DNA from 3 places in the Erwinia sp. LJJL01 genome. Region 1 is predicted to be linked to each of the others. Evidence: predicted binding sites of a transcription regulator. Region 1 holds the regulator's gene; each other region holds the start of a gene.

What was found. The regulator LexA, encoded in region 1, represses DNA repair genes until DNA is damaged. The targets are predictions, from matches to a motif close to TNCTGTATGTACATACAGNA.
Region 2: a site for LexA is predicted at 4,077-4,096, ahead of umuD (translesion error-prone DNA polymerase V autoproteolytic subunit). Genes of this name have one in related genera too.
Region 3: a site for LexA is predicted at 2,480-2,499, ahead of dinB (DNA polymerase IV). Genes of this name have one in related genera too.

Annotation. Positions count from the first base shown of each region.
Region 1 covers NZ_CP178576.1:2,254,680-2,264,757, reverse strand. The annotation lists gene ACLI4M_RS11320 (conjugal transfer protein TraF) at 1-909, opposite strand, end outside; gene zur (zinc uptake transcriptional repressor Zur) at 1,359-1,868, shown strand; gene ACLI4M_RS11310 (CsbD family protein) at 1,949-2,158, opposite strand; gene dinF (MATE family efflux transporter DinF) at 2,375-3,697, opposite strand; gene lexA (transcriptional repressor LexA) at 3,782-4,390, opposite strand; gene ACLI4M_RS11295 (diacylglycerol kinase) at 4,497-4,865, opposite strand; gene plsB (glycerol-3-phosphate 1-O-acyltransferase PlsB) at 4,994-7,417, shown strand; gene ubiA (4-hydroxybenzoate octaprenyltransferase) at 7,578-8,447, opposite strand; gene ubiC (chorismate lyase) at 8,449-8,967, opposite strand; gene malM (maltose operon protein MalM) at 9,181-10,078, opposite strand, start outside.
Region 2 covers NZ_CP178575.1:28,790-38,867, reverse strand. The annotation lists gene ACLI4M_RS00605 (DUF4942 domain-containing protein) at 1-116, opposite strand, end outside; gene ACLI4M_RS00600 (hypothetical protein) at 1,960-2,391, shown strand; gene ACLI4M_RS00595 (RES family NAD+ phosphorylase) at 2,366-2,638, shown strand; gene ACLI4M_RS00590 (hypothetical protein) at 2,671-3,339, opposite strand; gene umuD (translesion error-prone DNA polymerase V autoproteolytic subunit) at 4,112-4,540, shown strand; gene umuC (translesion error-prone DNA polymerase V subunit UmuC) at 4,544-5,815, shown strand; gene ACLI4M_RS00575 (ParB family protein) at 6,081-7,052, opposite strand; gene ACLI4M_RS00570 (AAA family ATPase) at 7,061-8,260, opposite strand; gene repE (replication initiation protein RepE) at 8,779-9,522, shown strand.
Region 3 covers NZ_CP178576.1:2,961,013-2,971,090, reverse strand. The annotation lists gene pepD (beta-Ala-His dipeptidase) at 1-1,251, shown strand, start outside; gene dinB (DNA polymerase IV) at 1,408-2,463, opposite strand; gene dpaA (peptidoglycan meso-diaminopimelic acid protein amidase) at 2,689-3,423, shown strand; partial or broken gene ACLI4M_RS14640 (class II glutamine amidotransferase) at 3,394-4,160, opposite strand; gene lpcA (D-sedoheptulose 7-phosphate isomerase) at 4,319-4,897, opposite strand; gene fadE (acyl-CoA dehydrogenase FadE) at 5,116-7,560, shown strand; gene mtnK (S-methyl-5-thioribose kinase) at 7,600-8,799, opposite strand; gene mtnA (S-methyl-5-thioribose-1-phosphate isomerase) at 8,913-9,938, shown strand.

The DNA.
Region 1 (10,078 bases):
GTAGGTATCGATGTAACCGTTCACTTCTTTGGTGTCGATATCACGCGAAATCAGGTTCTGCCCGCTCAGGCCGAACGTCCAGTTGTCACCGAGATCGGTGGCGACACCGGCGTCAACGTTAAAGCCGGTATTGTTGTTCTTGTAACGACCGTCGGTAAAGTCTGACTTGTCGTAGGTGTACACCGAGGCGCTGTAGTTATACAGCGTGGTTTTCTGCAGTTTCGGCGTCACGCCAAACGACACCGGGTGGCCACCGATATCAAATTCATGCGCCATTGCCACGCCGAAATCATAGACGATGGCCCCGCGGCCCAGCCCGACGGAAGTGAGATCCAGCGATGATGGCAAGCCTCCCCCGGCGACCGCGTTCAGGTTGTCGATATCGCTCTGGCTGATTTCACTACTGACTGAGGCTGTTCCGTAGGCTTTGGTCACCAGGGCAAAGGTCAGCACATCATTCGGCACCGTCACGGCAAATGCCGCACCGGCCTGCCCCCAGGCTTTCTCACCGCGAATATCCTCCAGCCGGTTAGCTAAATCGCCCGCCGCGGCCTGGATACGCGGAATATCGGTGGGGAAGACGAAGTTATTCAGCAGGTCACGATAACCGTCGACGGAGTTGGTCAGATCGTCAACTTTGTCGATCAGTTTATCGTTATCACTGATCTGCGCACCGGCCGCAGGCAGGATGATACTGACCTTATCCTCCGGCTGCGCTTTGGTCATCAGGGCTGGGTTAGCCAGCACCGCAGATCCGTAGGTTGAAGAGGCCACGCCGGTGCCGCCCATCGCATCGTTGCGGGCGTCGAAATAGTTGCCGGCGGCCATCACGCTGAAAGGCGCCAGAAACAGAGCGGGTAACACCACAGGCCGGGAAACCCCGATCAACTTTTTGAATGTATTAGCCATTTACCCAGAATCCACCATAGAAAATGTAAAAGCGAATGCGAAAACGCGCGCACAACCGTCATACCTGAATGATGAACATACAGGCAGCATTTCATTGCTGTGAATTGAGAGAAAATGAGTGGGCTTTTCAGGTCATTGCCATTTTATTAATCTGTTAACACGCTAACAGTTGAGCATTTTTACACTGTGACTTCGCGGTAAAAACGCATCCGGCCCTATAAAAAAGGTAGACATAAACGCTAAGCGCTGCAAATCAGATTAGTTGTGTTAATCAAAAAAAATCTGGACCTGATCGTTAAGCCGCCACTGATTAAACGTTCTTTATCAGCTTAGCTTATCGGCAATACCAGTCATTAATGCAGGGTCGGCAGGTTAAAATGGCAAACTCGGCGTTTTGTGGCAGACGTGATAAAATAACATCCTATCTTGCCTGAGGGGGATCCATGAATATTACCAGTGCAGAAAAAATCCTGACGCAGGCTGAAGTGATTTGCCAGCAGCGTAGCGTGCGTCTTACGCCACAGCGCCTTGAAGTGCTGCGCCTGATGAGCGAACAGAATGGGGCTATCAGCGCCTATGACCTGCTGGACCTGCTGCGCGTCTCTGAACCCCAGGCAAAACCCCCGACCATTTATCGGGCGCTGGACTTCCTGCTGGAGCAGGGTTTTATCCACCGCGTCGAGTCAACCAATAGCTACGTGGTCTGCCACCATTTTGAAGAGCCCTCGCACACCTCAGCGATGTTGATTTGCGATCGCTGCGGTCTCGTTCGCGAACAGCATGCGGATGGCGTGGAAGATATCTTGAAATCTTTGGCCCTGAAGTCAGGTTTTACCCTTGGGCATAGTGTGATTGAAGCGCACGGATTTTGTCAGGAGTGTGGTGAGATTGAAGCCTGCACCCATCAGGATGCGTGCCAGCACGATCATAGCGTGCAGAGTAAAAAGCGCGGGCGTTGATAAATTTTTTGCGGGAATTATTGGGGGATGGCACATTCCATGTGCCTGGGTAGGAGCTAATACTTACTGTCGTTCGTCGCTTACCAGCGATGATCGTTACGGGTTTCCCAGTCTTTAAGCTCTTTTTCGGCCTGATCTTTCTGATAGCCGTAGCGCTCCTGGATTTTGCCGACCAACTGATCGCGTTTACCTTCAACCACGGTCAGGTCGTCATCCGTCAGCTTGCCCCATTGCTCTTTCACTTTACCTTTAAACTGTTTCCAGTTACCGCCGGCTTCGTCTTTATTCATGATGTGTTTCCTCTACCTTGGGTTAAAACAGCTTTTATGGTTAAGAATTCCACTTAGATACCAGTCAAATATCTGGTCAAGTGCTTAACGTAGAGATAATTGTAGTAGAGAAATGGGTTCTCGTTGCGACAACCCCTGACAAAAAAGCCATAAAGCAGAGAAAAACCCTAATACATCATAGAGGTAGCGCAGCGGCGGAAGACGTAAACAAATGTTTCAGTGAGCAAACCAGGTGCCGTTGCGCCAGTGCCTGCGCCAGATAATCCACAGCGTCAGGCCGCGCAGCAGCAGGAACACGGTCATTGCCAGCCACAGCCCATGATTACCCAACCAGGGAACGCTGCACAGGGTTAAGGCAAAACCGACCGCGGCTATCGCCATGCCGTTACGCATCTCGCTGGCGCGCGTGGCGCCAATAAACATCCCGTCCAGCAGATAGCATCCCACTCCCGCCAACGGCATCACAACCTGCCACCAAAGATAGCGATGGGCCAGCTGCTGCAGCGGCTGTAGCGAGGTCAGCAACGCGACTATCTGCTCGCCACACAGCGCATAGAGTAACGAGAAGGCGATGGCTACCACCACCGACTGGCGGCAGGCAGCGTGCCAGACGCTGAGCAGGCGCTGGCTGTTGCTGGCGCCGTAGGCTTCGCCGGCGCAGGCTTCCACCGCATAGGCAAAGCCGTCGAGGGCATAGGCGGTAAAAGTCAGGAACATCAGCAGCACTGCATTGACCGCCACCACATCGCTGCCGAGCCGCGCCCCTAAGAGGGTCAGCGAGGCGAAGCAGATTTGCAGCAGCAGCGAGCGCAGCATGATGTCGCGATTAAGTCGCAGCAGGCGCCCCAGGTTTCCGCGCCAGGCATTGAGTAATAGGCGCAGCGACAGGCCGCGCAGTACCATCACCCGCCACACCAGCAGCAGCCCGACAATAAAGCTGACGTACTCCGCAATAGCGGTGGCCGCCGCCGCGCCCTGCACGCCCCACCCCAGGCCGATAACGAACCACAGGTCGAGCAGAATATTCACCAGGTTACCGACCACCAGCAGGATCACCGGCGCACGCGCATACTGCACGCCCAGCAGCCAGCCGAGCAGCACCAGGTTAGCCAGCGTTGCCGGGGCGCTGAGCCAGCGGATCTGCATAAACAGCGCCGCCTGGTGCAGCACCGCCTCGCTGCCGCCGGTCAGACTGAGCGCCAGCTGAGTGAGCGGCGTTTTCAGGATGATGAACAGCAGCCCGGCGAGCAGTGCCAGCAGCAGCGGCTGCATTAGCGCGCGCGCCAGCGCAGGTTTGTCCTGCGCGCCAAATGCCTGCGCGGTCAGCCCGGTGGTGCTCATACGCAGGAACAGCAGCAGCATAAACAGGAAGCTGGTAACGGTAGTACCGACCGCAACGCCGCCCAGGTAAACCGGGCTATCGAGATGGCCAATCACGGCGGTATCCACCAGGCCTAGCAGCGGCACGGTGATATTGGAGAGGATCATCGGCAGCGCCAGCCGCCAGAGGTGTTTATCAGCTGTAGTGAGGAGTCGCATGGTGCGTTACCAGGATTTCACAGGGGTCGGTATCTGGATTTAGTCGGGGTCGGTCATGACCGACCCGCTTAGAGGGAGTAACTGCTACAGCCAGTTGCCGTTGCGGATCACGCCGACGGCCAGACCTTCGATGGTCAGCGTCTGGTTACGCAGGTCAACCACGATAGGCTGGAATTCCGGGTTTTCCGGCAGCAGATGCACGGTGTTACCCTGGCGCTTCAGGCGCTTAACGGTCACTTCATCATCGATACGGGCAACCACCACCTGGCCGTTACGCACATCTTCAGTTTTATGTACCGCCAGCAGGTCACCATCCATAATGCCGATATCTCTCATCGACATTCCGCTGACGCGCAGCAGGAAATCGGCGCCCGGTTTAAACAGGTCAGGGTCCACTTTGTAGTGGCCTTCGATATGTTGCTCAGCCAGCAGCGGTTCACCTGCGGCGACGCGACCAATCAGCGGAAGACCGTCTTCTTCTTCCATCATCAGGCGGATACCGCGTGAAGCGCCTGAAACAATCTCAATCACGCCTTTACGCGCCAACGCTTTGAGGTGTTCTTCAGCGGCATTCGGGGAACGGAAACCGAGCTGCGTAGCAATCTCTGCCCGTGTCGGCGGCATGCCGGTCTGGTTAATGTGGTCGCGAATCAGGTCGTAAACCTGCTGCTGCCTTGCCGTTAGTGCTTTCATCCCGCCCCCTGGTTGTTTATACAGTCGACTGTGAGTATATACAGGTATTTGCGCGATGAAAACCTAAAGTTGGTCAAAATTCAGTTTGTTGCAAATTTTGGAAAACTCATCGCAAATGCGGCACTAACAGCATAATCCAGACAAAAACAGCCAGCAAAATCGTCAGCAATACGGCTGCCGAACCCATATCTTTCGCCCGGCCTGCCAGCGGGTGAATTTCACTGCCGATGCGGTCGACGACCGCTTCAACGGCGCTATTGAGCACCTCAACGATAATCACCAGCACCACGGAGCCGACCAGCAGAACACGAGTGATGGCGTCCACGTCGAGCCACAGAGCAACAACAATGGCAACAATAGCGGCGATAGCCTCCTGACGAAATGCCGCTTCATGCTGCCATGCCGCGCGTAAACCTTTCCAGGAATAGCCCGCAGCTTTTATAATCCGAGTCAATCCGGTGACGTTACTTGCCATAATCAGGGAACCCTTTACGATGTTGAGCGTCAATGTCTGGGTGGCGCACATTTTGCAACACCACAGAATCTGTTGGCGCTTTCTGGTATGCTTGCGGCGCTTTGCTAACAAGAGGCTTCATGTTGTCTATGTCAGGTTGGCGTAATTTATATTATAACTTATTGAATCTACCAGTTAAATTCCTGGTAAAAAGCAAGGCGATCCCCGCTGAGCCGGTTGCCGAGCTCGGGCTGGATACGTCGCGCCCTATTATGTATGTACTGCCTTATGATTCAAAGGCCGATCTCCTTGCACTGCGAGAGCAGTGCCGCAAGCAGGATCTCCCCGATCCGCTGGAACCGCTGGAGATAGACGGGGCCGTTTTGCCACGTCATGTGTTTATCCATGATGGCCCACGCGTATTCCCCTATTTCGTGCCGAACCTTGAGTCAGTCAAGCTGTTCCATGAATATCTCGACCTGCACCGCAGCCATCCGGACCTGGATGTGCAGATGGTGCCGGTATCGGTGATGTTCGGGCGCTCGCCGGGCCGCGAGGTTCAGGGCGATGCACAGCCGCATCTGCGGATGCTGAACGGCATTCAGAAATTCTTTGCGGTGCTGTGGCTGGGCCGCGACAGCTTTGTGCGCTTCTCGCCGATGGTCTCTTTACGCCATATGGCCACCGAGCACGGCACCGACAAGATTATTGCCCAGAAGCTGGCCCGCGTGGCGCGGATGCACTTTGCCCGCCAGCGTCTGGCTGCCGTCGGGCCACGCCTGCCGGTGCGTCAGGACCTGTTCAATAAGCTGCTGCAGTCGAAAGCTATCGCCAAGGCGGTGGAGGATGAAGCGCGCAGCAAGAAAATTTCCCATGAGAAAGCCCAGCAGAACGCCGTTGAGCTGATGGAAGAGATTGCTGCCGACTTCTCCTACGAGGCGATTCGCCTCACCGACCGCATCATGGGCTGGACCTGGAGCAAGCTGTATCAGGGCATCAACGTTAATGGCGGCGAGCGCGTGCGCCAGCTGGCGCAGGACGGGCATGAAATTGTTTACGTCCCCTGCCATCGCAGCCATATGGACTACCTGCTGCTCTCTTACGTACTGTATCACCAGGGTCTGGTGCCGCCGCATATCGCTGCCGGTATCAACCTGAACTTCTGGCCAGCCGGTCCGATCTTCCGCCGCCTGGGTGCGTTCTTTATTCGCCGCACCTTCAAGGGCAACAAGCTCTACTCCACGGTGTTCCGCGAATATCTCGGCGAGCTGTTTACCCGCGGCTATTCGGTGGAGTATTTCGTTGAGGGGGGCCGTTCACGTACCGGTCGCCTGCTCGACCCGAAAACCGGCACGCTGTCGATGACCATTCAGGCGATGCTGCGCGGCGGTAATCGCCCAATTACCCTGGTGCCCATCTACATCGGTTACGAGCACGTGATGGAAGTGGGTACTTACGCCAAAGAGCTGCGCGGTGCGACGAAAGAGAAAGAGGGCTTTATGTCGATGGTGCGCGGGCTGCGTAAGCTGCGCAACCTCGGTCAGGGCTACGTCAACTTCGGTGAGCCGCTGCCGCTGGTCTCCTACCTTAACCAGCAGGTGCCGGAGTGGCGTGACGCGATCGACCCTATTGAAGCCCAGCGCCCGGCGTGGCTGACCCCGGCCGTCAACGATATCGCCCAGAAAGTGATGGTGCGCATCAACAACGCCGGTGCCGCTAATGCCATGAACCTGTGCGTCACCGCGCTGCTGGCCTCACGCCAGCGTTCGATGACGCGTGAACAGCTGACTGAACAGCTCGACTGCTATACCCAACTGCTGCGCAACGTGCCCTATTCGCCGGACTCCACCGTGCCGGATATGACGCCGGAAGCGCTGCTGGAACATGCGCTGAGCATGAATAAGTTCGAGCTGGAGCAGGACAGCATCGGTGAGATTGTCATTCTGCCGCGCGAGCAGGCGGTGCTGATGACCTATTACCGCAACAACATTCATCACATGCTGGTCCTGCCGTCGCTGATTGCTGCGATTCTGATGCAGCACCGCGAGATCGACCGCGCCGGGCTGCTGCGCCAGGTGAGCGTGGTTTATCCGATGCTGAAGGCCGAGCTGTTCCTGCGCTGGGATATTGCAGAACTGCCTGCGGTGCTGGATGCGCTGATCGCGGAGATGGCGCGCCAGGGGCTGCTGAATGCCGATGAAAGCACGCTGCGCCTGAGCCCGGGTCGTTTCCGCACGCTGCAGCTGCTGGCGGCTGGCGTCCGTGAAACCCTGCAGCGTTACGCGATTACCTTCTCTATCCTCAGCGCTAACCCGGCAATCAATCGCGGTACGCTGGAGAAAGAGAGCCGCACCATGGCCCAGCGCCTGTCGGTGCTGCACGGGATTAACGCGCCGGAGTTCTTTGATAAAGCGGTGTTTACTTCACTGGTGCTGACGCTGCGTGATGAGGGCTATATCAGTGATTCTGGCGACGCCCAGGTCGAGCGCACGCAGCAGGTTTATCAGCTGCTGGCCGAGCTGATCACTCAGGAAGTCCGGATGACGATTGAGAGCGCGGTCGCGCCCGACTGAGAACAGGATCTACGGGCACCCGATATGCGTAGAGGTCGACCTTTTTTCCGGTCGACCTTTTTTATTGCGCGGGCATCACTACGGGCCGATCGAAACAGAAGATCGGCCCCTACGATTCACGGGCACCCGATCCGTGTAGGGGTCGGGCATGCCCGACCCGCTACTGCCAGATGCCCAGCACCACGCCGACGAACAGCGTGAAGCCTACCCAGTTATTATTGAGAAACGCCTTGAAGCACAGCTCGCGCTGGCGATGGGCGGTCAGCTTCTGTTGATAAACAAACAACCCCGCCGCCACCAGCATCGACCAGTAGAAGGCACTGCCCAGCCCGCTACGCATGCCAACCAGCGCCAGCAGGCCCAGCGCCGCCAGCTGCAGCACGCCGTTAATCAAATTGTCGAAGCGCCCAAACAGGATTGCCGTCGATTTCACGCCGATCTTCAGGTCGTCATCGCGGTCGACCATCGCATACTGCGTGTCGTAGGCCACGGTCCAGCAGATATTGGCGAGGAACAGCAGCCAGCAGTTCAGCGGCACGCTGCCGCTCACTGCCGCCCAGCCCATCGGGATCGACCAGCCAAACGCCGCACCGAGCACCACCTGCGGCAGATGGGTATGGCGCTTCATAAACGGGTACATCCACGCCAGCGCCAGGCCACCAAATGACAGCCAGATAGTCAGGCGGTTCATGGTCAGCACCAGCGCAAAGGAGATAAGCACCAGCACGGCAAACAACACTTTGGCCTCTTTACTGCTGACCGCGCCGCTCGGCAGCGGGCGCCCGCGCGTGCGCTTAACGTGGCCGTCGATTTTACGGTCGGCAAAGTCATTCACCACGCAGCCCGCGGCGCGCATAAAGAATACGCCCAGCACGAACACCAGCAGCACATTGAGTGGCGGCATCTGCATGCCGGACAGCCACAACGCCCACAGCGTTGGCCACAACAGCAGCAGCGAGCCAATCGGTTTATCGATGCGCATCAGGCGGCTATATGCCGACAGCTTACTCATTGGCAACGTTCTCTCCATGCTACTTGGCCTCCAGGCTGGCGTAGAGCGGTGAAGGCGGTAAAAACAGTTCGGTTAACAGCAGTGGTTTGCCCGCCAGCCGCAGGCGCGAGCGCCGCCCCCACAGTTCCGCACTGTGGCCAACGTCAATAAAATCACGCGTCAGGGTCGAGGTGGCAAACAGATAGCGCCCGAGCGGGACAGTGCCGAGCTGCTGGAGCTTTTGCTCCGGGCCGTTGAGGGTCGATTCCGGCACCAGGGTGCGCGCCACCAGCCACGGCACGCCATCGCCACACAGCTCGATTTCCCGCAGCCAGTATTGAGACTCATCCGGCAGCAGCGCCGCATCCTCTCCCGCTTCCTCAGCGCCAACAAACCCTTCACGCAGCAGATTAACCGTCACGCACTGGCAGTGACGCTCAAAGCGGCGGGTCATGGAATCAACTTCCATCAGCCAGTCGAGCAGGGGGGCGGTTAGCAGGGGTGATGAGTTCGGTAGCCAGTTGATCGCGCGCAACAGCGACAGCGCGTTATCAGCCATAACACTTCTCCGTAAAACGTTTGATGCCTGAGTGTATCGCACACCCCGGGGGCAAACCTATTAAAGCGCGGTAAAAGTGAGGAATTTTGTCAGGAAAAAGCGTGAAAAAAAGTGCGCCCGATAACGCAGCGCACCAGTCATCCCGCCACAACAGCAGTGCGGGGTTTCACGCCGTCCCCCGCCATGGGCTTGCAGCCCATGGCGGGGCAGAGCTTAGCCCTTGCCTTTCACACTGCTGATAAAGGTTTTGCGCGCTGAGGTGGAGCCTAAACGCTCAGCCTCATTCATCAGGCGCAGGGCTTTGTCGATATCGCCCGCTTTCGCCGCCTGGCGGATGCCCTGGTTGAAGTAGCTTTCGGTATCGCTGAGCATCGGTTCGCCTTTGGCTGCAGGCGCTGACGCCGCCGGAGCCGGAGCGCTGGCAGGTGCGCTGCCGCCAACCACCACCGGCTGCGGTTCAGGCTGGTTAAACACCTGGCCTATCATAATGTTGCCGCTACCCTGCTCCGCCTTAACCTTTAGCTTGATCAGGCCATCGCTGACGTGAGTCGCCACCGGATCGGGGATTGACGGCACTGCATTACCCACCCCTTCCGCGTAGGCTTTTGCTGGATTTTTCAGCTGGGTGGTGGTGGTCAGGTCCTGACGGGTGGTGTAGATCAGCAGATAGATCTGCTTCTGGCCCAGCGCCGGGGTGAGCTTCAGCGTTCCCTCCAGCCTGTCCATTGACACCACGCCAGGTTTTTCATACGGGAAGTAGCTACCGGGATAGAAGGCCGCCGGGCGTTTCTGCTCATCCAGCACCAGCACGTTCGGCACGTACACGCGCTTGTCTTTCACCACGCTGGTGAGGGTAATCTCCAGCGAGCCGCGATCGGCGGGCAGCGTCACGGCGGCAACCGGGCCGGTGATTTCGCCCTGGTTGAGCGACTGCGACGAGGCGTTCAGCTGGATATCGTTCGAGACAGGCGGCGTCATCGGCAGCCAGGAGAGGCGCTGAAGCGCGTCCGCCGGGATGCTCGGTGCCACCGCCACGTTAGTCGGAGAAGTGAAGGTTTCCGCCTGCGACAGCGGGGCTGCACCGAGGCCAAACGCGGCGATCAGGCAGAGA
Region 2 (10,078 bases), on a different replicon from region 1:
GGCGCAAAAAACACGTCGCCGACAAGTTCCCCCGCCGGATTTACGCTGTCATTGCCGTTAAAAGTGGATGATTCTTGAGTTTTCTGTGCTGCGAGGTTGACGTTGTGCTGTGACATGTTTGTTCTCCCGTTGTGGTGATAAGTGATGATTCTTTGAGATCCAGCGCCGCAGAGAGCAGAACGACCACTCGGGGATAAGGCGGGATGCAGGGGAAACGGCAAGGCCGCAGCCCGAAGGGATCGGGAGCAGCCGTTAAGCGGGAGCGGCCCTTGCATCGCGTCCCCCGCGTGGGAAATTTCTGCGCGGCGGGGGAACTCAGCAGAACATCAGTCATGCCGGGAGTGAACGGGGCACGCCCCCGGGACGGCGTTAACGCCGTCCGGTCCTCAGCGGCCACGTCAGTGGCCAGTGAAAGGCGCCGGCAGCGGCCGGCTGCGGGGGTTGGCCTGGACTTTGCCATCAGACCCTAGCCGCCAGGCACGAAACGCGTCCTTTTGCGGTTCGGCGGAGACTGGCGACCGCGAGCGGACGCCCTGGCGAAGTAGGGCTCGACGACCCGCCCGGAACGGGTGGCGAGCAGAAGGGGGCCAGATTCAGTGGGTAAGCGCCTTTGTCGTTCCACAGCTGCTATCACCGACAGGCAAAAAGCAGCGTGGCGAACGTGCTAAACAGCGTCCTGCAGGAAGGCAGCACGACAACACTGATGGGCAGAAATAATGGGGGAATTCGGGATCGCAGACGGGTTCAGAAGGTTCTGTGGCGCGGCGAAGTGAAAAGCGAAGTGGAAGCAGTGAAAGAAGAGGAATGCGTTAATGAAGCCGCCCGGAGGCGGCGTCACCCGTTACACGTCACTCAGCGGCTGATTGTGACCTGGGAGTGAATCGTGGTCTTAACAGACCACCCGTCACTTCCGGGATGCATCACACTCAGGGCCAGGAGAAGCGCAATCAGTACAGTAGATTGTCGGTTCATCGTCGTTCCCACAAGAACCCGCTCCTGATGGCCGCACCGGCAGAACATCAGGTTACTGACAACAAGGAGTAGTTGTCTGTGAAGCGGGGATTAGCATTGGCCGTTCCAGCATCACCGGTTCCAGGCTGAGAATCCTGGCGGTACGACCGTAAAAATCACAAAATAGAATCGCAGAATAGTAAGGCTGTTTTTTTGCGCCCTAAAAACCATGCAAACAAAATTGTTGAATCTGCATAATGTGCACGTATACTCATTTTCAGGAGTAGTTGTCTGTGAAGCGATCGCAAAATCGCTTTCAGCGCCTGGAATACTTCAGCCTGAGAACCGGAGTTTTCCCAAGAGAGGCATTTCCTGAACAGTGATGCCACTCTTTTACAAGAAACCGCTTAATTGCGGTTTTTTTTGTTTCTGCGCTTTAACCCCTACCACCTGAAATCACTGAAAAAATCAGCCTTCCGTTCTGTACGCCTATCCTAGATATAGTGCTTCTGAGATGCAACCATACAACATATAGGATTTTCAGATTTCGTAGTCCACCCCGCCCGCAGCCCTTATAAACCGGGGCTTTGGTTAGATCGAAAACTTTATCAGACAATGAAAAAGCCCGCAGCTTTTGGCTGGCCAGCATAAGCTATCACCTGACGTGTTGACCTTCCAGACTTACAAGATTACCCGCCCCTGTATTCTTGATACCTTCGTGCTGAAAGAAGCCTGACGGCCTGCTGCCCCGAAAAGTAACGCACAAAAGGTGTCACCCCCCGTTCACAATTTTCCTGTTGATTACCCGCATCTGCCGGGAACGCTTCACGGCTCCTGACGCGAATACATCAGGAAGCAGGTTACTCACGTTCATGATCCCTATAGAATTTACCTCCCCGCAGTCAGGGGAAAACGTCCCGGGGACAGATTACCGGGCAGATCATCAATCAGTGGAGGTTAAGCCTATGGCTTACGAGAATCCGGAACAATTTTCAGGAGATAAAATCGATGACAGGAGTAAAACACGACGACGACGCTAGTCTGGCCATCGGTCAGGAATCCAGCCCGGAGCAGTCCGCTCGGGACACCGTGACGCTTGTAAAAATCAACGCGCTGACAGACACAGTGCTGAGATCATGCAGCAGTCCCCTTCCTGCAGGCAGCAGTATGTATCGACTGCAGGAGGGCGAACATGGCGGTAACAGCGCCTTTTTCAATCGTAACGGCTCGGATACGCGTTACGGACTGTCGGACGGAGAGAACGGGACGATGTACGCGGCCGTTCAGCCCCGCACTGCGATGAAAGAGGTGTTTCAGAAGAGCAAGGGCATGACCGAGTCCGATCTTGAACGCTACGTCATGGGTAGCCTGGTGACAGAGAGAGATCAGGCTACTGCAGACGTCACAGCTGGTCATGAAAACGGACGTCACGCTCCATGAGCTGACCACCGCATCCAGACAGGTGACGCAGGCGCTGGCAACGCAGGCGCACGCGGCGGGACTTAACGGCATCGAGTTCGCGTCCAACGTGACCACAGAAACGTGTTACGCGCTCTGGCATGATGCCCCCGGCGGCAGCGGCATGGCCAGGACGCAGGCTCAGGTCCGTCTCAGCGAGTTTGAGCATCAGGGCAGAGACGCGGCGGAAATTATGACGTACGAACTGGGCATTCCGGTAGAAGAGTAAAACGTACTAAAGGGGGGCACCGCCCCCCTTCATTATGCCGCGTCCTGCTTCCCGTACAGGCGGGCAAGGCGGTGAATTTCCGCCATAAGAACCGCATCCGGCCCCTCTTTGAGCAGCCCGGCCACGGTGTATGTACGCCCTGCAGGCTTCAGGCCATTAAGCGGCGTGGTGCGCTCTTCCAGGAAGAACGAGTATTGCATGCGGTCGCTCATTCCCTGCAGCTGCGCCAGCAGCTCCGGCACACCTTTCAGCACGCCGTTTTCAGAGACATCGGCATCACCGGTGAACTGGAAGACCGGGTAACAGAATTCGCCGTCCATATTCAGCGCCAGCAGCTTGTGCGCGTCCTTCTTGTTCTTAACGGTGACTTTTGAGCAACCCAGCTGTTCAGCCGTTTCAGCGGAGGTATACGCCCCCCCGTCCTGTTCAACGGTCTGCAGGAATTTTGCCTTACTCACCTTACGGCGGAGCAGTTTCTTCTTTTCAGGCGTCATGGCGTTCAGCGCCCGCTGCTGCATGAACTGAACGATAGCGTCTATGGCAAACAGCGCATCGGTCTGCCCCATAGTATTCTGAGTGACGGACGTTGAACCGGCACGCATATCCTGCGCCAGTTCTTCCGCAAAGCTTTCCAGGCGAAGCGCCGCAGCCTGATTATCCGGGTATTTCTGAACGTGGTGTTTTTCCTGAACGGTGTTCATGAGAAACCTCCTTAACGATTACACTTAATACATAGTAATTGAAATCGTTAACATGCACAAGAAATACACACTGCACTAAAGGTAAGAGCAAAAAAGCCGCCCCGAAGGACGGCTATAAACTTTGATGTTTTACCGGGTTCGCACCCGATTCCGGAGCCTTAGCGGAACCAGTTGATAAGCTGCAATGCTGCCGCAGCAAAGTTAAGTATTACTATCACTGGCTCTAACATAACACGCACCTCCATCTATGTGGTGCGTGGCTAAGAACCAGTCCCCCGGCCTTTAAGTTCGTCTCCTTTGTTCTGTTCTTTTCTATGTTCAGAAGGGGCATCACCACGACACCGCCCCAGCCATACGCATAGCCATCCCAGTTAAGGCGGCGTGCCGATGATGCAGGATCAGATAAGGAAAAATGAGGAGAGACAGGCGGAGATGCTGTCCACAAAATGCGTGGATAACTCGCCCTGAGCGCTGTGGATAAAGCAGAGTCTCCACAGGAGACCCGCCCTGTACGCCGAGTCGGTAACGCACCCCACAGATGATTAAAAATCAACCACCTTATTATCAACTCCGCGTCGGACTCAGCGTGCGCAGGAGACGCACCGGGCGCTGCAGGCAATGCGGCAAGCGCCGCGACCAAGTCGCAGATTTTAGCCTGATTCGACTTCCAGCCTGTGGTTCGGCTAACCACCGGGGCAGCGTATTGTAAATCACTGGCAAAATTATTCTTTGCGATATACTGTATATAAATACAGTATTATTGGAATCTATTATGCCGCTGATTTTCCTCACTCCACCGTCTTTGCCCACAGAGACACTCCAAATCCCCCTCTTTGGAGGAACCTGCCCTGCTGGGTTTCCAAGCCCGGCTCAGGATTACGTCGAGGAGATGCTCGACCTGAATGACCTGTGCATACGCCACCGCAGCAGCACGTATTTTGTCAGAGCCTCTGGTCATAGCATGACTGACGCCGGCATAAAGGATGGAGACCTTCTCGTCGTCGACAAGTCGGAGAAGCCCGCTCACGGAGACATCGTGATTGCCGCCGTGGATGGGGAGTTCACCGTCAAAGTTCTGCAGCTTCGCCCCTGTCTGGCACTGCAACCGATGAACACCTCATTCTCCACTATCTACCCGGAACCGGACGCGCTGGAAATATTCGGTGTGGTGACCTGGTTTCTTCACGCCACACGGGGGTAAACCATGTTTGCGCTGGCTGACGTCAACAGTTTCTATGCGTCCTGCGAAAAGGTGTTCCGACCGGATTTGAAAGACAAACCTGTTATCGTTTTGAGTAACAACGATGGATGTGTGATCGCAAGATCGGTAGAAAGTAAAACACTGGGCATCAAAATGGGCCAACCCTGGTTCCAGATAAAATCGCAGTCCTACAGCTCACAACTACATGTATTCTCATCAAATTACTCGCTCTACCACGACATGAGCCAGCGCGTCATGTCGGCACTTGAAGAGCTTTCCCCCGCCGTGGAGCAGTACAGTATTGATGAGATGTTTCTTGGGATTACCGGCATAGACCGGGTGATGGCATTCGAGGATTTTGGCCGTCAGGTTCGGGCTCGTGTAAAAGCAGTCACCGGCCTTACGGTGGGTGTCGGAATGGGACCGACAAAAACACTGGCAAAGTCGGCGCAATGGGCGGGCAAAGAATGGCCTCAGTTCAGGGGAGTACTGGCACTGACCACGGGAAATCCTGCACGCACGGAAAAACTGCTGTCTCACCAGCCCGTTGAGGAGGTCTGGGGCGTTGGGCACCGGCTCAGCAAGCAACTGAACGCCATGGGTATCATCAGCGCACTCGACCTGGCGCGCAGCAACCCTGCCTTTATCAGGAAGCATTTCAGCGTTGTGCTTGAGCGAACGGTGCGCGAACTGGCCGGTGAGTCATGTATTGCGCTGGAAGAAGTCCCACCAACGAAACAGCAGATCGTCTGCAGCCGCAGCTTTGGTGAACGGGTCACCACGCTTGAAAATATGCGTCAGGCTGTCTGCAAACATGCGGAGCGTGCGGCGGAAAAATTACGCCAGGAAGGCCAGTATTGTCAGCATATTTCCGCCTTTATTAAAACCTCACCCTTCGCCCAGGGCGAACCCTACTACGGCAACGTGGCAGGGGAAAAGCTGACGGTGGCCACTCAGGATACCCGGGACATTATTGCGGCGGCCATGCGGGGTCTCGAACATATCTGGCGCGATGGACACCGCTATGCAAAGGCCGGTGTGATGCTGGGTGATTTCAGTTCGGGCTCAATGGCCCAGCTGGCATTGTTTGACAATTCCCCTCCCCGTCCTGCCAGTGCTCAGCTGATGTCCGTTCTGGACAAGGTCAATAATTCGGGACTGGGTAGATTGTGGTTTGCCGGTCAGGGCACTGCCCCGGAATGGCAGATGAAACGTGAGATGCTTTCACCTGCATGGACAACCCGCTGGAAAGACATTCCAGTCGCCAGACTTTAGCTGGAATTGGCGTGCAAAAAAACCATTCGGATGATGAAAAGCATGGAGATTTCACCCTGAAATTCTTTGATGAAAATATTTATATTCAATAAGTTAGGTATGAAATTTGGGTGGAGAGTTTTCTCAAAAATGAAGCATGAAAAATGTTGATAGCAGGTTTGATATCCAGGTAATGGCGGTTTCCTCTGGAGATTTCACCTTGAAATTTCCAGAGAAAAAACCAATTAATCATATAGTTAGGCATGAAAAACAGATGGAGAACAAATCATTTTTCAAGATGATCAGAGAGTATTTTCTCAAGCGCCTCGTCTATTGCGGTCTGAAGCTCGGGAGAAAGTCTGTTAAATTCATAGCTGAACATCCGGCCTTTTGTTTTCTTTCGCGCGTAACGGTTTTTATCTTCGAACTTCCAGATTGCCGTAGTGACCGTTTTGTCTTTGACCGATGAAGAGCCTATAACCAACGCCTCTTTTCGAATTTCCGCGATGAGTTTGTTCTTTACCTCATCATCAGCAAGTGATGAATCATCGCAGATGCCCCTGAAAACCTCACTAAGGTTTGATATCAACTCAGATAATTCAATCCCTTTAACGGACAGGATCTCCTCAATGCTCAGCAGTGACTTATAATCAGCAAACGAAAGCATGGCCTGCACCGGGAAGACTGATATAAGTTCCAGGGGAACGCTTGCTGCCTGAAGTGCTCTTGTAACAGTGGCCTGGGACAGATTTTCAGCTTCTGCAATGTCCTTCTGGGACATACCGCTATTCTTCAAGGTCTGCAGTCTCAACCCAACCTCACGAAGGTTATGTTCTCGAGCAGTCTGAATATCTTTTGCCAGTGCACGTGCTTCAGCCGGCGTCAGGTTCTCATCAGTAGTCAGAACATCCAGCCCGCATTTGCTGAGAATCGCTGATGCGCGGCGACGTGAGCCATCAAGGATCTCAATAACGTCATTTTTTCTGACGCCAATAGCCGGGAAAAACTGCTGTAACCTGATGGTCCGGGTAATGTCTTTGAGCGATTCAGCGGTCAGTGCTGACTGGTCGCGACCATTATTTTCAAGCACCACAAATGTAGTTCGTTCAACATCAGGCGCAGATACCCTGATAAGCGTAAAACGCACTTTTCTGCCAGAGGTCAGAGTAAATATTTGCTGGAACTCTTCAGCAGATGGTTCGCTTTTAAGAACAGGTGAGTTGAATGTGCGTCCAATAGTAGGTCGTGATTTACTCATACAATACCTCAGTTAACCCGGATAAATTCAAGACGGTCAAAGGCTGCCTTTGCAAAATCTTCTGCCGCCGCGCGTGCGTTTTTAAGGGCCTCACTGCTTCCAACATAGGTTGAAGGGTTAGCAGAAATCACCGTATCAAACGACTCTCCGCATCTTTCAAACCCATCGAGGCGGGGTAAAGCAGCATCAAGCATGTCGCCACCGAAAATTTCTTTTGCGAGGCTGTGACACATTTTATGGTCGGCTTTATTAGACAACTTCGACATAAATCCAATGTTTGCCAGAAGACGACATTCACATCCTGATGACTCAATAATGCTGACCAGTTCTGGCAATCTGGTGAGATATTTAAGCGTTGAGTGGAAGTCCACCTGAGCTGGCGGGACCGGTGTCATAAGAACATCAGCAGCTGCTATGGCATTGTTCAGGAAAGCATCAAGATGAGGACCGCTGTCTATGAAAATGAAATCATAATCGTGCTCAAGCTTTTCAACGATGTTTTGTCTTAATACAGCATGCGGGTTCTGTCCTGGAAGATGTTCAAGGCACAGCTGTTCCCATCCTGATGCAATGAAAGCATCGTCAATTGAAGCGGGTAACACATCCACGCCAGGAACAACCGAAGGCACAATGAACTCTTCAATCAGTTCTTCCCGACTGACGTTCTGTAGCATTGCCTGCGCGGATGTTGTGTCAACCATGCCCACGGCGCGAGTATGATTCAGAAACATGGTGGCAGAAGACTGCGGATCGAGGTCAACCACAAGAATTCGTAAATCTTCGTGCAGAAGGTGAGGGTGAGCGCGCATAGCGTGCGCGAGGGACACTGTTGATACAGTTTTGGATACACCGCCCTTCAGATTGCCGATAAATACGGTCAGTGCCTCCGAATGACGATCCCGGTACTTGGGTACGCCGCGGTGATGATAAATATCGATAATATTCTGAATGGTCATGGCATATTTTGTAGACGAACCCGCCGAACGTTTATCAAAAACATAACCATTTTCTTCCATCTCACTCACTGCATAATCAACGTTAGCCCGGGTAAGCTTTGGCAGCTTGGACAGTGCAGCTTTAGCATAAACCTGAAAGTATCTGTCTTCACTGAATTCCTGTTTCTGAGCTTGTATCTGGTCTGTTAAGGCCGTAAGCATCTTTCCTGCGCGAACCGCTATCTTTTCAGCCTGATGTGATTCAGTACTCATTGAATATCCTTTTATGTAGGAAATTACCATAAAATCAATAATCCTGCATATGAATCTAAAAATCAACATTTGCTTATAAATATTGCATGAGGATGATTCCTCAGCGTGCTGAAAGGCTGAGGGTAAGACAGCTGGGTTTAAATAATGAACCTGAGACAGAACCATAATGGTTTATGGTTCTGTCTCAGGTTGAACAAGCCGAAGGCGCGTTAGTCTCCGGGGAGGCGTATTTATCCACATATACAGCTCATATTTTTAAGAGATCTTTTTATATTGTTTTTAAACCTTTTTAGCCGGCTCTCAGCCCAGAGCTGACGCGGCCTGTAAAGAAGTTAACGTGACAAAATGCCCTGATGCTGTGACAGACTGCCCTCAAAACCGGGTTAAGCTGAGACAATTCGCCCTCAACAGTGTGACAAATTGCCCTTAACTATCTTTAAAAACATAGAGTTATTGACAAGTTTATGACAGCGTGACAACCTTAAAACTTGTCACGACACCGGAGCAAATGACACCCGATGACCACTGAAATACTACTGGCCGATAAACCCAGAAAAGTGGGTCAGCGCATCGTGCAGTCAAATGAACTGACGGAGGCCGCTTACAGTTTGTCTCGTGATCAGAAACGCATGCTCTATTTGTTTGTTGACCAGATCCGCAGAACTGAAACCCCAGGTAGCGAAGATTTCCACGACGGTAAGTGCGAAATTGCCGTAGCCCACTATGCAAAAACCTTCGGGCTGACCTCTGCAGAAGCAAGTAAAGATATTCGTAACGCCCTGAAGAATTTTGTCGGTAAAGAAGTCGTGTTTTACCGGCCAGAAGAGGATAAGGGAGATGAAAAGGGCTACGAGTCTTTTCCCTGGTTTATCAAACGTTCGCACAGCCCTGCACGAGGTCTCTACAGCGTTCATCTGAACCCGTATCTGATCCCTTACTTTGTCGGATTGCAGAACCGTTTTACCCAGTTCCGCCTGGGAGAAACCCGCGAGATAACCAGTCCCTATGCTATGCGACTCTACGAGTCTCTTTGTCAGTACCGGGGCGACAAGACATACGGTACCGTCATACTGGGTATTGAATGGATGATTGAGCGCTATCAGTTGCCACAGAGTTATACCCGCATGCCCGATTTTCGACGCAGATTCCTGATCCCGGTAGTCGAAGAAATCAATCGCCGCACTCCGTTAACGGTAAGCTATATCGAAAAGAAATCAGGACGACTGACCACCCACATCATCTTTTCATTTACCGAAGTGTGACATCCGGCACTCAGTTCTGTTTTCCGTGTCGCCATGTCAGGACATTCCGTCTTCGCCACGGCAAATCAGATATTGCCCCATAACGACTGTTCTGTGCTGCACCAATACAGATTGTCGCATTTGATGCTCTTCCTGAAGCAGTTCCATTTACCAACACTCTGAAACTGATCTCTCAACACTGCTCCCGGTAAGTGCAGTTTGTCACACCTGCACCCGGGCTTTATCTTCATGGTTAGAGATATTCATCGAGAAGAAGAGGGCAGATTGTCACAGGACGAATCACTGACTGATGTTCCCACAGAACTGGAAAGTGGGATACGTCAGGCTGAACAGAGTTCAGCAACCCTCACAGCATGCCGTCATTTCTGCCAGATTCTGAAATCTGGCATTACTGCAGGGGCAGTTTGTCACACCTGAACCTGATGAACGACGACAGGGCTTCATTATTAAGTGAGAACTTTTAAGTGCCTGTCAGGAAGTCAGGTACACAGCGCTGTGGCTATGAGGGCAATTTGTCACAACATGAACACGAGGATAGGGTGATGGCATCACATTT
Region 3 (10,078 bases), 710 kb from region 1:
CCGGTGGCGTTGCAGGCGCACCTTGACATGGTGCCGCAGAAAAATAACGACACGGTACATGACTTCACCAAAGATCCGATTCAGCCATGGGTCGATGGTGAGTGGGTGAAAGCGCGCGGCACCACGCTGGGCGCGGATAACGGCATCGGCATGGCGTCTGCGCTGGCCGTGCTGGCCGATAACAGCCTGCAGCATGGACCGCTGGAAGTGCTGCTAACCATGACCGAAGAGACCGGCATGGCCGGTGCATTCGGCCTCAAGGCTGGCTGGCTGCAGGCCGATATTCTGATCAACACCGACTCCGAAGAGGAAGGTGAGATCTATATGGGCTGCGCCGGCGGTATCGACTTTACCAGCACCCTGCCCCTGAGCCGTGAAGCTATCCCTTCAGGTTTCCAGACGCTGAAGCTCACCCTAAAAGGTCTGAAAGGCGGCCACTCCGGCTGTGATATTCACGTCGGTTTGGGTAATGCCAACAAATTGCTGGCGCGCTTCCTGTTTACTCACGCCAAGGATCTCGACCTGCGGCTGGTGGACTTCACCGGCGGCACGCTGCGTAACGCCATCCCGCGTGAAGCTTTTGCCACCCTGGCCGTTGCGCCGGAGCAGGTCGACAAGCTGAAATCGCTGGCGGCGGGCTACCTGCTGACGCTGCAAAACGAGCTGAGCCTGAAAGAGAAAAATATCACCATCGTGACGGAAGACGTTGCCAGCACCGGGCAGGCGTTAAACGCCAGCAGCCGCGATGCCTTTATTGCCCTGCTGAACGCCACGCCGAACGGGGTGATCCGCAACTCTGACGTGATGAAAGGCGTGGTGGAAACCTCGCTGAACGTCGGCGTGGTGAGCTTTGACGGTAATGAAGCGAAAATCAACTGCCTGATCCGCTCGCTGATCGACAGCGGCAAGGATTACGTGGTGGAAATGCTAACTGCGCTCGGCGAACTGGCCGGTGCTAAAACGCTGGCGAAAGGCAGCTACCCTGGCTGGCAGCCGGATGCCACCTCACCAGTGATGGCGCTGGTGCGTGAAACCTATGAAAAGCTGTTTGATAAAACGCCGAATATTCAGGTGATCCACGCCGGCCTGGAGTGCGGGCTGTTTAAAGAGCCGTACCCGCAGATGGATATGGTGTCGATTGGGCCAACCATTACCGGGCCACACTCGCCGGATGAGCAGGTACATATTAAGAGCGTTGGCCTGTACTGGCAGCTGCTGACCGCGTTACTGCAGGCGATTCCGGTTAAATAACCCGGCGCATCGGGCGGACCGAAAAAGAGGGTCCGCCCCTACTGTAGGGGCCGATCATTTTTTTCGATCGGCCCGTGTTTTCAAGGCCGATCATTTTTTTCGATCGGCCCGTGTTTTCAGGACCGACCATTTTTTTCGATCGGCCCGAGTTTCTTTTTACAACCCCAGCAACAGCTGCCGCTCAATCTGCGGATCCAGCATGGTGACATGCAGCCCCACCAGCCTGACTCCGCGCCCGCCGCGCCGTTCATCCCAGCTTTTGCGCGCTATCGCAATCAAATCGGCTTTATTCAGTTCCGGCCAGACGTGCTCCTGGGTGGTCAGCTGGAAATCATTGAACTTCAGCTTGACGCCCTGGCGAGCAATCTGCCGATCCGGGCGAATATTGCTCAAGCGCCTTTCCAGCTCGTCGTATAAGCGGTCGATAATCTCCAGGCAGTCTTCCCAGTCGTGGATATCCTGCGACAGCGTGCGCTCCACGCCGAGGGATTTACGCTGGCGCTCGGTGACCACTTCGCGCTCGTCAATACCGTTGCAGCGCTCCCACAGTACGCGCCCGAACTTACCGAAGCGCTTCAAAAGCAGCGTCAGATCGGTTTTTTGCACGTCGCCGCAGGTCGTCAGCCCCAGCTCCTCCAGCTTGCGCGCGGTGACTTTCCCCACGCCTGGGATCTTTGCCAGCGGCAGCGTCAGCAGGAACGGCGCCATTTCATCGGGGGTGATGACAAACTGGCCGTTGGGCTTGTTTAAATCGGAGGCGATTTTAGCCAGAAACTTGACCGGCGCCACGCCTGCCGAAGCGGTGAGATTAAGCTCCTGCTGAATAGTGTCGCGGATCTGGCGGGCGATCAGGGTGGCGGAGCCGTGGCAGTGCACACTGTCGGAGACATCGAGATAGGCTTCATCCAGCGACAGCGGCTCAATCAGCGGGGTAAAACGTGAGAAGATGTCGCGAATATGCGCGCTGGCTTCTTTATAAGCTTCATAGCGGCCGGGGATCACCGTCAGGTGGGGGCAGAGCTTCAGCGCCATCGCAGTGGACATCGCGCTGTGTACGCCATATTTACGTGCCGGGTAGTTCGCGGTGCTGATCACGCCGCGCTGTTTTTCGCTGCCGCCAATGGCGATGGGAATGTCGCGCAGGGACGGATTATCGCGCATTTCCACTGCGGCGAAAAAGCAGTCCATATCCACGTGAATAATTTTACGCATAACCCCCCTCCGACGATACTGGATAAGTATACAGTCAATTTTGCAGAGTTCAATGCAGCGCATAAACGTCGGTCATCACTAAATTGCCGCTTTTTATCCTTCACTATCTTGCTAAAAAAATAGACAATGCTAATGTGACGCAGCGATAGTGGATTCGTCCTATATTGTCAGTTAACAGACGCCTTCCGGCGTTGCTTTCCACCCCTACTTTTCAAGGGAAACAGAATGGGCAAAATCGCACTGCTGTTTGCGATGATTTTTCTGCCAGCCGTTGTCTTCGCCAGCGTACCCGATGCGGTTACCCCTCTGGCGCCGGTAAGCAAAGAGTTAAAGAAACAATTACTCGGCACCCCCGTGTATCTGCAAATTTTCAAAGAAGAGCGCACGCTTGAGCTTTACGGCAAGATCGGCAACGAATATCGCCTGCTCAACAGTTATCGCATCTGTAATTTCTCCGGCGGCCTTGGGCCAAAACGCGTGCAGGGTGACTTCAAAAGCCCGGAAGGTTTCTACAGCGTGGGGCTCTCCCAGCTGAAGCCTGATAGCCGCTTCTACCGGGCAATTAACGTCGGTTTCCCGAACGAGTACGATCGTCAGCAGGGTTATCAGGGGAAATATCTGATGATCCACGGCAACTGCGTGTCGATTGGCTGCTATGCCATGACCGATGCCTATATGGATGAGATTTATCACTATGTGGAAGCCGCACTGCGCAATGGCCAGCCGCGTGTTGAGGTGAGCATCTATCCATTCCGCATGACGGAAAGTAATATGCAGCGCCACCGCTACTCAACCTATTACAATTTCTGGAAACAGCTACAGCCGGGATATGCGCAGTTCGTGCAGACGAAGCAGCCGCCGTTTGTCAGCGTCAGCGATGGCAAATATGTGTTGAGCCGCCCAATGTCGAACGGCACAACGGCACCTGACTCAGCGCTCGCGCTCACCCAGGCAAAATAACGCCCACTCGCCTGGCGCAATCTTGTGCCAGGTTTCATTCGCCGTTAGCGGCTGGGTGGCGACCACGGTGACCACATCGTTCGGTGTGGTCTGCTTCTGAAAATCAATCTCCACATCCTGATCCAGCAGCTTGGCTTTGCCAAACGGCGCGCGCCGGGTGATCCAGAACAGATTGGTCGAGCAGAACGCCATCAGATAGCGCCCGTCCGACAGCAGCATATTAAATACCCCCTTCCCACGCAGTTCACCCGCCAGTTCGGCGATATAGCGGAATACCGCCGGCCAGTTGCCTGGCGTGCGCGGATAGCGCGTGGTCAGCTTGTGCAGTAGCCAGCAGAATGCCAGTTCACTGTCGGTTTCACCAATCGGACGATGGGGGCCGGTATCGAGGTTTTTATACCCCTTCAGCTGCCCGTTGTGGGCATAGGTCCAGTTGCGGCCCCACAGCTCACGGGTAAACGGATGGGTGTTTTCCAGCGACACTTCCCCGCGGTTGGCCTGGCGAATATGCGCCACGACCGAACAGGATTTTATCGGGTACTCCTGCACCAGGCGCGCAATCGGCGACTGGAAGCTGGGCTGTGGATCTTTAAATGTGCGGCAGCCCTTTCCTTCATAAAAGGTAATGCCCCAGCCATCTTTATGCGGACCCGTTCCCCCCCGCGCTGCACCAGCCCGGTAAAGCTAAAACAGATGTCCGTCGGGACATTGGCGCTCATCCCGAGCAGTTCGCACATAGAATTACCTCAGTGAAAATTAGAAGCAGACCCAATCCCCTCACTATTTCGCGCTGCAGGCAGGCGGCAAGCAAGTGAATCCCCGGAAGCTTACATCAGTAAGTAACCGGGGTTCGCGAGAGCAGCCCACGCACTGGCGGCGTGAAAGATAACGAGGATTATTTGACCATCTCTTTTTCGATCAACAGCATCAGGATATGAATCACCTTAATGTGGATCTCCTGAATGCGGTCGGCATAGCCAAAGTGCGGTACGCGGATTTCTACGTCGGCCACGCCGTCCATTTTACCGCCATCTTTACCGGTCAGGGTGATCACTTTCATCCCCTGCGCACGCGCCGCTTCAACCGCTTTGATGATGTTGGCCGAGTTGCCGGAAGTGGAGATCCCCAGCAGTACATCCCCCGCGCGCCCTACCGCTTCAACATAGCGCGAGAAGACAAAATCGTAGCCAAAATCGTTGCTGACGCAGGAGAGGTGGCTGACATCTGAAATGGCGATCGCCGGGTAGCCCGGACGGTTTTCGCGGTAGCGGCCGGTCAGCTCTTCGGCGAAGTGCATCGCGTCACAGTGGGAACCGCCGTTACCGCAGGAGAGCACTTTCCCGCCCGCTTTGAATGAGTCAGCCAGTAAAACCGCCGCACGCTGAATCGACTCGATATTTGCATCTTCGCTTAGAAATTTATTCAGCGTGTCTGCCGCTTCGTTCAGCTCGGCGCGAATGAGGTCCTGGTACATAGGGGATGTCCTTTTTAGGAAAGAGTTACCGCCGGAGTTTATCAAGTTGCCCGTTAAGCGGGAAGCGATCTCCCCGACAGCCTGGGGGATTAACGCTTTGTGCCGCCGCTTTGTGAGCCAGGTTGTAATTATTATGTAAACAGATTGCGGCCGCAGTGATGATAATCTAAACATATAACCAACAGGTCGGACCTCTTACTACTTACGGAGCACACGTTATGATGGTTCTCAGCATTGTGGCGACGATCGTACTGATCGGCGCGCTATTTTATCACCGCGTCAACCTGCTGGCAGGTAGCGCTATCCTGCTGATATGGACCGCAGCTCTCGGTTTTTCCGGGCTGTGGAGCCTGTGGCTGCTGCTGCCACTGGCGCTTATCCTGCTGCCGTTCAATCTCCTGCCGATGCGCCGTGCGCTGTTTAGCAAACCGACGCTAAAAACCTTCCAGAAAGTGATGCCGCCAATGTCACGCACGGAGAAAGAAGCCATCGACGCCGGGACCACCTGGTGGGAAGGCGATCTGTTCCGCGGCGCGCCGGACTGGAAAAAACTGCATAACTATCCGCAACCTAAGCTGACGGCGGAAGAGCAGGCATTTATCGATGGCCCGGTGGAAGAAGCCTGCCGCATGGCGAATGATTTCCAGATCACTCACGAAATGGCCGACCTGCCGCCGGAGCTGTGGGCTTACCTGAAGCAGCACCGCTTCTTCGCGATGATCATCAAGAAAGAGTACGGCGGGCTGGAGTTCTCGGCTTACGCTCAGGCGCGGGTGCTGCAAAAGCTGGCCGGGGTTTCCGGTATCCTGGCGATTACCGTCGGCGTGCCAAACTCCCTTGGCCCAGGCGAGCTGCTGCAGCACTACGGCACCGAACAGCAGAAAGATCACTATCTGCCACGCCTGGCACGCGGTCAGGAGATCCCCTGCTTTGCCCTGACCAGCCCGGAAGCGGGTTCTGATGCCGGTGCTATCCCGGACGTTGGCGTAGTGTGCATGGGTGACTGGCAGGGTCAACAGGTGCTGGGTATGCGCCTGACCTGGAATAAACGCTATATCACCCTCGCGCCTATCGCCACCGTGCTCGGCCTGGCGTTTAAACTCTCGGATCCGGAGCGCCTGCTGGGGGATACGGTTGAACTGGGTATCACCTGTGCGCTGATCCCAACCCAGACGCCAGGCGTCGAAATTGGCCAGCGCCACTTCCCGCTTAACGTGCCGTTCCAGAACGGCCCGACGCGCGGTCAGGATATCTTTGTCCCCATCGATTTTATTATCGGCGGGCCGTCAATGGCGGGTCAGGGCTGGCGCATGCTGGTTGAGTGCCTGTCCGTCGGGCGCGGTATCACCCTGCCGTCGAACTCCACCGGCAGCCTGAAAAGCATTGCGATGGCGATTGGGGCTTACTCCCATATTCGCCGTCAGTTCCGCCTGCCGATTGGCAAGATGGAAGGGATTGAAGAGCCGCTGGCGCGCATTGCCGGTAATGCTTACGTGATGGATGCTGCTGCCTCATTGATCACCAGTGGGATTATGCTCGGCGAAAAACCGGCGGTGCTGTCGGCCATCGTGAAATATCACTGTACCCACCGCGGCCAGCGGGCAATCGTCGATGCGATGGATATTGCTGGCGGTAAAGGCATTATGCTCGGTAACAGCAACTTCCTCGCCCGCGCTTATCAGGGCGCACCGATTGCCATTACCGTGGAAGGCGCCAACATTCTGACCCGCAGCATGATTATCTTCGGCCAGGGGGCGATTCGCTGCCATCCTTACGTGCTGGACGAGATGGCTGCGGCGCAGAGCAACAACGTGGTGGCCTTTGATAAGGCGCTGTTCAGCCATATCGGCCACGTCGGCAGCAACAAAATGCGCAGCTTCTGGCTGGGCCTGACCGGCGGCCTGACCAGCGCCACGCCAACCCGTGACGCTACGCGCCGCTACTATCAGCATCTTAACCGCATCAGCGCCAACCTCGCCCTGCTGTCGGATGTGTCGATGTCGGTGCTGGGCGGTAGCCTGAAACGCCGCGAACGGATCTCGGCGCGCCTGGGCGATGTGCTGAGCCAGCTTTATCTGGCCTCTGCCGCGCTGAAACGCTATGAGGATGAGGGCCGTAACGAAGCCGATCTGCCGCTGCTGCACTGGGGCGTGCAGGATGCGCTGAATCAGGCAGAAGGGGCGATTGACGACCTGCTGCGTAACTTCCCTAACCGCCTGGTGGCCGGACTGATGCGCGTGGTGGTGTTCCCGACCGGGCGCCACTGCCGGGCGCCGTCGGACCGTCTCGATCACCAGCTGGCACGCATTCTGCAAATTCCTTCCGCCACCCGTAGCCGCCTCGGTCGCGGTCAGTATCTGACGCCGAGCGAGCATAATCCGGCAGGCCAGCTGGAAGAGGCGCTGCAGCATGTGATGGCGGCGGAAGTTATCCATGACCGCCTGTGTAAACAGCAGAAAAAACACCTCTCCTTTACCCGCCTTGATGCACTGGCGGCCGAAGGATTAGAGAAAGGATGGGTGACTCAGGAGGAGGCCGACGTGCTGATCCGCGCCGAAGCCAGCCGCCTGCGTTCGATTAACGTCGATGAGTTTGCTGCCGATGCGCTGGCAACCCAGCCGGTGAAAGAGGAGCAGCCGCAGCGAAAGATTGAAGCGGCGTAATTAAACGGGGCGACCATCTGGTCGCCCCGTCTATTTGCATTACCCGTTCTGGCGAATGCGCGCAATCAGCGCATCAATATCCGCCACGTGGTCAGCCAGCAGGATCAGGCTACGGCCCAGCGTGATCGCCTGACGCACGCACTCGACGCGCATCCCTTCATCGCTAATCTGCTTAATATCCGCCACCTGCGACATGCCGACGGTACGGCGGATCACTTCGGTGCCACAGTAGCCAATGGTGTCACGCCACACTTTATCGAGGAACGCCTGCGCATACCCCGGGACGGCCAGCGCGCGGTCACGGCTCTTCTCCGCCGCCAGCGCCAGGAAGCGCCCGGCAAAGCTCAGCCACACTTCACGCACGTCTTTCAGCCGATTTTCACGCGCAGCGGCCGCTTCACGCGGGGCCAGCAGGCCAGGGGCCGCGCAGTAGCTGATAAGCAGATTGCCCAGCGCGCTGCCGATATCAAAGCCCATCGGGCCGTAGAAGCCGAACTCGGCATCAATCACCTTGAGGCGCCCTTCTGCCACGAAGATCGAACCACTGTGCACATCCCCGTGCAGCAGCGCTTCGGCATGGCAGTAGAAGCGGTGCTTCAGCCCACCCACCGCCACGCGCAGCTCGGCATCATCACGCAGCGCCTGTGCCAGCGGCTCCAGCGCGCGCGGATAGGCGTTGCGCTCGTGCACTTCATACGGTTCGTTGAAGAACAGCTCTTCTGTGATGTCGCACAGCTCCGGGTTAGTGAAGCGCACCACGTCAGCTTTTTTCTGGTAAGGATGCTGGAAGAAATCGGAAGTGTGGAACAGCGTCTGCGCGAGGTATTCGCCCAGCTGCCCTGCCGCCTGCGGATACTCCACGCCTTTGACCAGCTCGCCGCGCCAGATGGCATGATCGGAGAGATCTTCCATCACCATCACCGCCAGCTCGGCATCGTAATGCAGAATATTCACCGTGTGCAGCGGGCAGAATTTGCCGTGTTCGATCAGCACTTCCGCTTCCAGCCGCGCGCGGTCAAGGGTTAAAGGCCAGGACTCGCCGACGCAGCGCACGTAAGGCAGCGCCTGCTTGACGATGACGCGGCTGATGCCATTCGTATCGAAAATCTTAAATACCAGATTAAGATTTCCATCGCCCACTTCCAGCGAATCAACCAGACTGTTGGGATTATCCACGCCGCCGAACTGGCGAGCATATTCCACGGCATCCGCTGCGGTGAACGTACGATATTGCGACATTGACCTGACCCTCAAAATAAGACACGTTTCGTTGTAATAAGCCGTTCAGACGTCTATACATCCGTTATGCATGTTGGCACAATATGACGCATTAAAGCAACCAGGATTTAACCATGCAGACACTCAGCACCACCAGCTTACAGGTTCGTGATAATCAGCTCTGGATCCTTGACCAGCAGGCTCTGCCGCAGCAAAAGATCTGGTGCCCAACGCCGGACGTTGCCACGCTGGTTGGCCATATCAAAGCGCTGCGCGTGCGCGGTGCGCCGCTGATTGGCCTGTCGGCCAGCCTGCTGCTGGCGCTGCTGGCGGAAAACGGCATGGCGCAGGCCGAGCTGGCAACCTCACTGGAGGTCCTGCGGGCTGCGCGCCCGACGGCGGTTAACCTGATGAACAATCTCGACCGCATGAAGCTGGCGCTGGCACAGCCTGATTTTGTCAGCGCGCTGAGTGCGGAGGCGCTTCGCCTGGTGGAAGAGGATAAAGCGCTGTGTGACAGCATTGCCCTCGCGGGTAGTGCGCTGATTACTCCCGGCAGCCGCCTGCTGACCCACTGCAACACCGGCGGCCTGGCGACAGCAGGCGTTGGCACCGCGCTGGGCGTGATTGCCCGCGGCTGGCAGCAGGGGCTGGTGAGCAGCGTCTGGGTGGATGAAACCCGCCCACTGCTGCAGGGTGGCCGCCTGACGGCGTGGGAACTGGGCGAGCTGGGCGTGCCCTATCATCTGATCTGCGATTCCATGGCGGCCAGCCTGATGGCGCAGAACAGAGTTGATGCCATCTGGGTTGGCGCGGACCGCATTGCCGCCAATGGGGACGTAGCGAACAAGATTGGCACCTACAGCCTCGCCGTGCTGGCCCACTATCACAACGTGCCGTTTTACGTCGCCGCACCGCACACCACGCTGGATCGCGAATGCCCGGACGGCTCTGCCATTCCTATTGAGCAGCGCGCCGCCAGTGAAGTGACCGGCGTGGCGGGCAGTTTTGGCGAGGTGCAGTGGGCGCCGGAAAATGCGCAGGTGTATAACCCGGCGTTTGATGTGACGCCAGCGTCATTGATCAGCGGTTGGGTGCTGGATACCGGGGTGGTAACACCAGAAGATGTGAAAGCGGGCGTGTTTCAGCCACGCGGTTGAATGACGGCATGGGTCGACCGGAAAAAAGGTCTCCATTGCAATACTGCAAATCATCAACTCGGGTCGACCGGAAAAAAGGTCGACCCCTACGGTTTTGTAGGGGCGGACCCTCTTTTTCGGTCCGCCCGCAGCAGTTACGG